2 regions of the Rhizobium sp. F40D2 genome follow, and region 1 is predicted to be linked to the other one. Evidence: predicted binding sites of a transcription regulator. Region 1 holds the regulator's gene; the other holds the start of a gene.
What was found. The regulator PhoB, encoded in region 1, activates phosphate uptake and scavenging genes when phosphate is short. The targets are predictions, from matches to a motif close to TGTCATNNANCTGTCAT.
Positions count from the first base shown of each region.

Region 1 (3,415 bases):
GCCATGCCCGGCATCCTCACCGGCACGATCATCGGCCTGGCCCACGCGCTCGGCGAAACCGCGCCGCTGCTTCTGATCGGCATGGTCGCCTTCGTCGCCAACGCGCCGACGACGCCGCTCGATCCCTCGACGGCCCTGCCGGTGCAGGTCTATATGTGGGCTAACGAGGCCGAACGTGCCTTCGTCGAGCGTACTTCGGGTGCCATCATCGTCCTGCTCCTGTTCCTGATCGTCATGAACATGGGCGCCATCCTCTTGCGTCGTCGCTTCGAGCGCCGCTGGTAAACGGAGTTACACATCATGAACATGTTGACGGAAGCTGCAGTTGAAAAGGCGCTGGATCACAAGATGAGCAACGTCCCGTATAAGATGATCGGCCAGGATGTCTCGGTTTACTACGGCGAAAAGCGCGCGCTTTTCGATGTGAATCTGAACATCCGCGAAAACACCGTAACCGCGCTGATCGGCCCGTCGGGCTGCGGCAAGTCGACCTTCCTGCGAAGCCTCAACCGCATGAACGACACGATCGACGGCTGCCGCGTCGCCGGCAAGATCACCCTCGACGGCGACGATATCTATGATCCGGATATCGACGTCGTCGAACTTCGCGCCCGCGTCGGCATGGTCTTCCAGAAGCCGAACCCGTTCCCGAAGACGATCTACGAAAACGTCTCCTATGGTCCGCGCATCCACGGCCTGGCCAAGTCGAAGGCCGATCTCGACCAGATCGTCGAGACCAGCCTGCAGCGGGCCGGTCTCTGGAACGAGGTCAAGGACCGCGTCCACGAATCCGGCACCGGCCTGTCGGGCGGCCAGCAGCAGCGCCTCTGCATTGCGCGTGCCGTTGCCGTCAGCCCTGAGGTCATCCTGATGGACGAGCCCTGCTCGGCGCTCGACCCGATCGCCACCGCCAAGGTCGAGGAACTGATCCACGAGCTGCGCGAGAATTACACGATCGTCATCGTCACTCACTCCATGCAGCAGGCCGCGCGCGTCTCGCAGCGCACTGCCATGTTCCATCTCGGCAATCTCGTCGAGGAGAACGACACCGACAAGATGTTCACCAATCCCGACGATCCGCGCACCCAGGACTACATCATGGGTCGCTTCGGCTGATTTTGGCGACACCGAGCCTTCCCGTTATTCGAGGATAAAGCCCCATGGCATCGACACATATTTTTTCTGCCTATGATGATGATCTGAAGTTCCTGTCCCGGCGGATTTCCGAAATGGGCGGCCTGGCCGAGCAGATGGTCAGCGAGGCCGTACGCGCCCTGGTCAACGGCGATACCGCGCTGGCCCAGAAGGTCATTTCCGACGACGTGATCCTCGATCACGCCGAGCGCGAAATCGGCGACAAGGCGATCGTCACCATTGCCCGCCGCCAGCCGATGGCCTCGGACCTGCGCGAAATCATGGGTTCGATCCGCATCGCCGCCGATCTCGAACGCGTCGGCGACCTTGGCAAGAACACCGCCAAGCGCGTCATCGCCGTGCAGAGCACCGGCGTCCCGCGCAAGCTCGCCCGCGGCCTCGAGCACCTGTCGGAGCTGGCGCTCGTCCAGCTCAAGGAAGTGCTCGACGTCTACACGACGCGCGCTGCCGACAAGGCCAATGCGATCCGCGAACGCGACAACGAGATCGACGCGATGTACACCTCGCTGTTCCGCGAGCTCTTGACCTACATGATGGAAGATCCGCGCAACATCACCAGCTGCACGCATCTGCTCTTCTGCGCCAAGAACATCGAGCGCATCGGCGACCACGCCACCAACATCGCCGAGACGATCTATTACATGGCAACCGGGGCACAGCCGGAAGGCGACCGTCCGAAGGACGACAGCGCCAACACCGTCGGCGCGGTCACGGAATAGCCGCGCACCAGCCCACCAGCAGATTGTATGCGCGCCCATGTGGGGCGCGCAAAGAGGTCGCAGCCAATTTTCTGATTTTGCGCAGGATGCATTGCTTAAATCATCCCCGGTTTAAGGATCATGCGCGAGGAGACCGACACGCATGATCCCGAGAGTTGCAGTTGTTGAAGACGAGGAAGCCCTGAGCGTGCTTCTTCGCTACAATCTCGAAGCTGAGGGCTTCGAGGTCGATACCATCCTTCGTGGCGACGAGGCCGAAATCAGGCTTCAGGAGCGCACGCCCGACCTCCTCATCCTCGACTGGATGCTGCCCGGCGTCTCCGGCATCGAACTCTGCCGGCGCCTGCGCATGCGGCCGGAAACCGAGCGCCTGCCGATCATCATGCTGACGGCGCGCGGCGAAGAGAGCGAGCGCGTCCGCGGGCTTTCGACAGGGGCCGACGATTACGTCGTCAAGCCTTTCTCGACCCCGGAACTCGTCGCCCGCGTCAAGGCGATGCTACGCCGCGCCCGCCCCGAGGTGCTGTCGACCGTGCTGAAATGCGGCGATATCGAACTCGACCGCGAAACCCACCGCGTCCACCGCAAGAGCCGCGAAGTCCGCCTCGGCCCGACCGAATTCCGCCTGCTGGAATTTCTGATGTCGTCGCCCGGCCGGGTCTTCTCCCGCTCGCAGCTGCTCGACGGCGTCTGGGGCCACGACATCTATGTCGACGAACGCACCGTCGACGTCCATGTCGGCCGCCTGCGCAAGGCGCTGAACTTCTCCAACATGCAGGACGTCATCCGCACCGTCCGCGGTGCCGGTTATTCGATGGAAGCCTGAGGGGTTTCCGATAAAGTCGAACAAGTGCCCCTCACCCTAGCCCTCTCCCCGTTTTACGGGGAGAGGGGACGTGCCATGCGAGGCGTAGGCGAGGGACGGAGACGTTGCGGCATATCCCCTTCGCCCCGTCTACGGGGAGAAGGTGGCGGCAGCCGGATGAGGGGCAGCCACCCCCAACCCATTCCCCACAAAAAAACGGGCTTTGCAGCCCGTTTTCGCATGTCGACAATGTCTTACCCGCTCAGCTCGCCCGCGCTGCCGCCCGGCGTCGTTCGTTGACCGGCTGGTAGGCAAGCCGCTGGTGGTAGCTGCAATAGGGCGAATTGTCGGGGGACTCGCAGCCGCAGAAATGGAAGTCGTCCTTCAGCGGATCGCCGACCGGCCACTTGCAGGTGCGTTCGGTCAGTTCGGTCAGGCCGAGGCGGCGCGAGATCGGCACGACCACGTTGCCCTTCGGCACGTATTCCATTTCCTCGACCGTTTCGATTTCGATCTCTTCCTTCAGCATCGTTGCGCCCTGCTGGCGGGTAACGGTGCGGGTGGCGATCCGCGAGGCATAGTTCGGTGCGCGCGGCGCCGATGTATTGCGTTTCGGCGTCCGCGCCGTGGCGGCCGTGCCGCCGGCCTTGGCGCGGCCGGGAAGGCTCAGCCGGTGCACCTTGCCGATCACGGCGTTTCTGCTGACACCGCCAAGTTGCGCCGCGATCTGGCTGGC
Region 1 covers NZ_CM131436.1:1,030,417-1,033,831, reverse strand. The annotation lists gene pstA (phosphate ABC transporter permease PstA) at 1-285, shown strand, start outside; gene pstB (phosphate ABC transporter ATP-binding protein PstB) at 301-1,116, shown strand; gene phoU (phosphate signaling complex protein PhoU) at 1,161-1,874, shown strand; gene phoB (phosphate regulon transcriptional regulator PhoB) at 2,017-2,700, shown strand; gene ACS4RS_RS04935 (GcrA family cell cycle regulator) at 2,942-3,415, opposite strand, start outside.

Region 2 (3,415 bases), 380 kb from region 1:
TGACGTTGATGACCTTCAGCCGCGGGAAGGCGGCTTGAAAGCGGTGGAGCGCCGAGCGCGAGCCGTTGGCGACGACGATATGGCCTCGTGACAGCGCCACCGAGACCTCGGCCGGAATGCCGTATTTCAGGCCGTGCGCTTCCCACCAGACGGCGAAGGAGCCCGACTGTTCCATCGCGGCAAAGCCTTCGAGGGAGACGGAAAGATGATCCTCGCCGCCGGCATCGCGGTGACGGGTGATGACGCGGCGGGTGAAGTGAACGTTTTCACGGCCGGCGAAACGCCGGGCCGCAAGGTTCATCAGCGTGTCCTTGCCGGCGCCGCTCGGTCCGACGACGACGACCATGATGCCGCGCTCGGCTCCGGCTGCGGCGTGGGGTTCGCGCGGGCTCATGCGACACGGCGTCCCTGGCGCCAGACGGAGCGTGTCACCGGCACACCATGCGCGCGGTGGACGCGGACGAGATCGGCGCGCAGTCCGGTTGCGATCCGGCCGCGATCGTCGAGGCTGACGGTGCGGGCGGGGGTCGACGTCACCATGGCGATCGCCTTCGGCAGCGTTATGCTCTCGACTTCATCGGCAAGAATGAAGGGCGCATGAAGCAGGCTGAGCGGCACGTAATCGGAGGATAGCACGTCGAGCACGCCCATCTCGGCGAGGTCGCGCGCGGCGATGTTGCCGGAATGGGACTTGCCGCGCACGATGTTCGGCGCCCCCATCAGCACACTCATGCCGTGCTCGTGCGAGGCGCGGGCGGCGTCGAAGCTGGTCGGGAATTCGGCAAGCCGCACGCCGTTGTCGATCGCCTCGTCGACATGCAACAGCGTGGCATCGTCATGACTTGCCACCGTGATGCCGCGCTCGGCGCAGACCTTGGCGATGGCGTTGCGATGCGGCGTCGAATTGCGCGCCGATTCCGCCTGGCGCTTGGCGACGAAACGGGCGAAGACCTCGTCGCTCAGGCCCCGCTTCTTCTGGTAGTAGAAGATATATTGATCCATCGTCTGGAACTGCCGCTGGCCGGGCGCATGGTCCATCAGCGAGACGAGCCGCACATGCCGGTCGTTTTCGAAATCGGCGAAATGTTCGAGCACATTGTCGGCCGAGACCTCGCAGCGCAGGTGGAGGAGGTGCTCGGCCCGCAGCCGGCCTTCCTGCTCCGCCGACTGGATGGCATCGGCCATCTCGCGCATCTCGCCATGTTCGAAGCCGCCGTCCTCATCCGCCCCCATGCGCAGGCAGTCGAATACCGTGGTGATGCCGGAGGTGACGATCTGGGCGTCATGCGCCTGGACCGCGGCGGTCTTGTTCCAGCGAATGCCGGGACGCGGCTGGTAATGGCCCTCGAGGTGATCGGTATGCAGTTCGACGAGGCCAGGAATGACATAGTCCCCTTCGAAATCTTCGCCGGCTACCGAGCTTCCCTCGGAAATGTCGGCGATCTTGCCGTCGCGAATGAGGATCGAGCCTGCGAGGATGTCATCCTCGAGAACGATGCGGGCGTTGGAAAACACGGTCTCTTTGCTCATCTCGTCGGGTCTTTCAGCTTTTGGCGCCGGAAAGCGGCAGCCAGGAATGAACTTTGAACGGGGCGCCGCGCGTTTCCTCGGTGAAGACGGCAAGGCCGGAAATCGTAATCGGCCGGCCGGTGAAATCGGCAAACCGCTCGGTCAGAATGGCTTTCATCACCGCGGCGCGTGTCTCGGGCACCTGGCCGGTAAGCGTCATATGGAAGCCGAAATCCTCCATCACATAAGGATAACCCCAGCGCTGCAGATTGGCGCGCTGGCTGTCGCTGAGCTTCTCCGGGTTGCGCCGCGCCATATCGGCTTCGGAAAGCGCTGCGCGAAACGGTTCGAAGGACCTTACCACCTTCGCGGCGAAATCCTGAAGAGGTTGATGAAGAGAACCGGGAACAAGGGCAAAAAAACGGCCGAGCTGGCCGAGCACCAGTTCGGGAATCTCGAAAGCTTCAGTGCGCGCGGCAAACTCCTCGGCGACCGCCATCAGATCCTTCTCGGTAACGGAGGCGGCGAGCGAAAACGGCGCCTTGATCGTCGCGTGAAAGCCGTAGCGGCGCGGGTCGGCGGTCAGCTCGAACTGCTCTGCGGCATCGAGCTGCGCTTCATCAGGCGCAGGATAGGTCTCGCCGGTAAAAGCATCGCGGCCGAGCCAGAGCGAGGCCGCGCCGGTCAGGGGATCATCCTTCGGCGGCGAGAAATAGAGAGCGTAGCGCAAGGCTTTTATCCTGGGGATCGTCGAAACGGGGAGCGCACTGTGCAGTGATTTGGCGGCGAACCGCAAGCAGGCTCCCGGCTAAAAGATTTCCGTGACAGAATGATGATGGCGGGCAGCGCCGCCACGACCTTTCGAGCGGATGGATCAGTGGGTTTTCGTGCCCATCAGCCGGTGGCGCAAAGCGTTCGAGGCGGCGTCGAAAATGAAGACGACGATTAGGATCAGGATGACCATGTAGGCGACGTTTTCCCAGTTGGCGTTGGTGCGCATGGCCTCCCACAATTTGAGGCCGATGCCGCCCGCGCCGACGGCGCCGATGATGGTCGCGCCGCGCACGTTCGATTCCCACTGGTAGAGCGTCTGGCTGACGATGACGGGAACGATCTGCGGCATAATGCCGTAACGATGGACGAGTACGGGTTGGGCGCCGGTCGATTTGATGCCTTCCCGCGGCTTGTTGTCGATATTCTCCAGCCCTTCGGAATAGAGCTTGCCGAGCGTACCAGTCTCGGTGAGGAAGATCGCGCCGCTGCCGGCAAGCGGCCCGGGCCCGAAGGCGCGCGTCAGGAACAGCGCCCAGATCAGCATGTCCACCGAGCGCAGGAAATCGAAAAAGCGCTTCAGGATCTGATTGAGCAGCCGGTTCGGCGTGATGTTGCGCGCCGCCAGGAAGGCAAGCGGGAAGGCAGTGAGCGATCCCAGCAGCGTTCCGAGGAATGCCATGACGATCGTCTGGAAAAGCTTGGTCCAGACGTCGCCGTGCTGCCATTCGCTGTTGTTCCAGATGTCGTCGAAGGCGAGCGACAGGTTGGACTGGTCGGGCTTGATGCGCGGCCCGGAGACCATGAGGCCGATGACCTCGCCGACCGGCTTGTCGAAGAAGGACGATTGCGTGTCGAAGATGAAATTCGCCCAGCCGATGAAACGCTTGCGGATCTTCACCCGGTCGACGGAGATGCTGACATTGCCGGCAAAGCCGAGATCGGCGAGCACATTGTCGTCATAAACGGTCATCCAGCCGGGTACTGGCCCGACGACCTTCGGGGCACCGCTCGAAACATCGACCGGGACGGTGATGCCGTGGGCGGTGACGACCGTCTGGCTCTTCGAAACGGTGACGGTCCGGCTGGTGCCGCTGATCGAAACGGTGATGCTGCCATCGGGATTGTTGGCCAG
Region 2 covers NZ_CM131436.1:1,409,840-1,413,254, reverse strand. The annotation lists gene phnN (phosphonate metabolism protein/1,5-bisphosphokinase (PRPP-forming) PhnN) at 1-394, opposite strand, end outside; gene ACS4RS_RS06935 (alpha-D-ribose 1-methylphosphonate 5-triphosphate diphosphatase) at 391-1,530, opposite strand; gene ACS4RS_RS06930 (DUF1045 domain-containing protein) at 1,544-2,239, opposite strand; gene phnE (phosphonate ABC transporter, permease protein PhnE) at 2,384-3,415, opposite strand, start outside.
Region 2: a site for PhoB is predicted at 2,331-2,347, ahead of ACS4RS_RS06930 (DUF1045 domain-containing protein). Genes of this name have one in related genera too.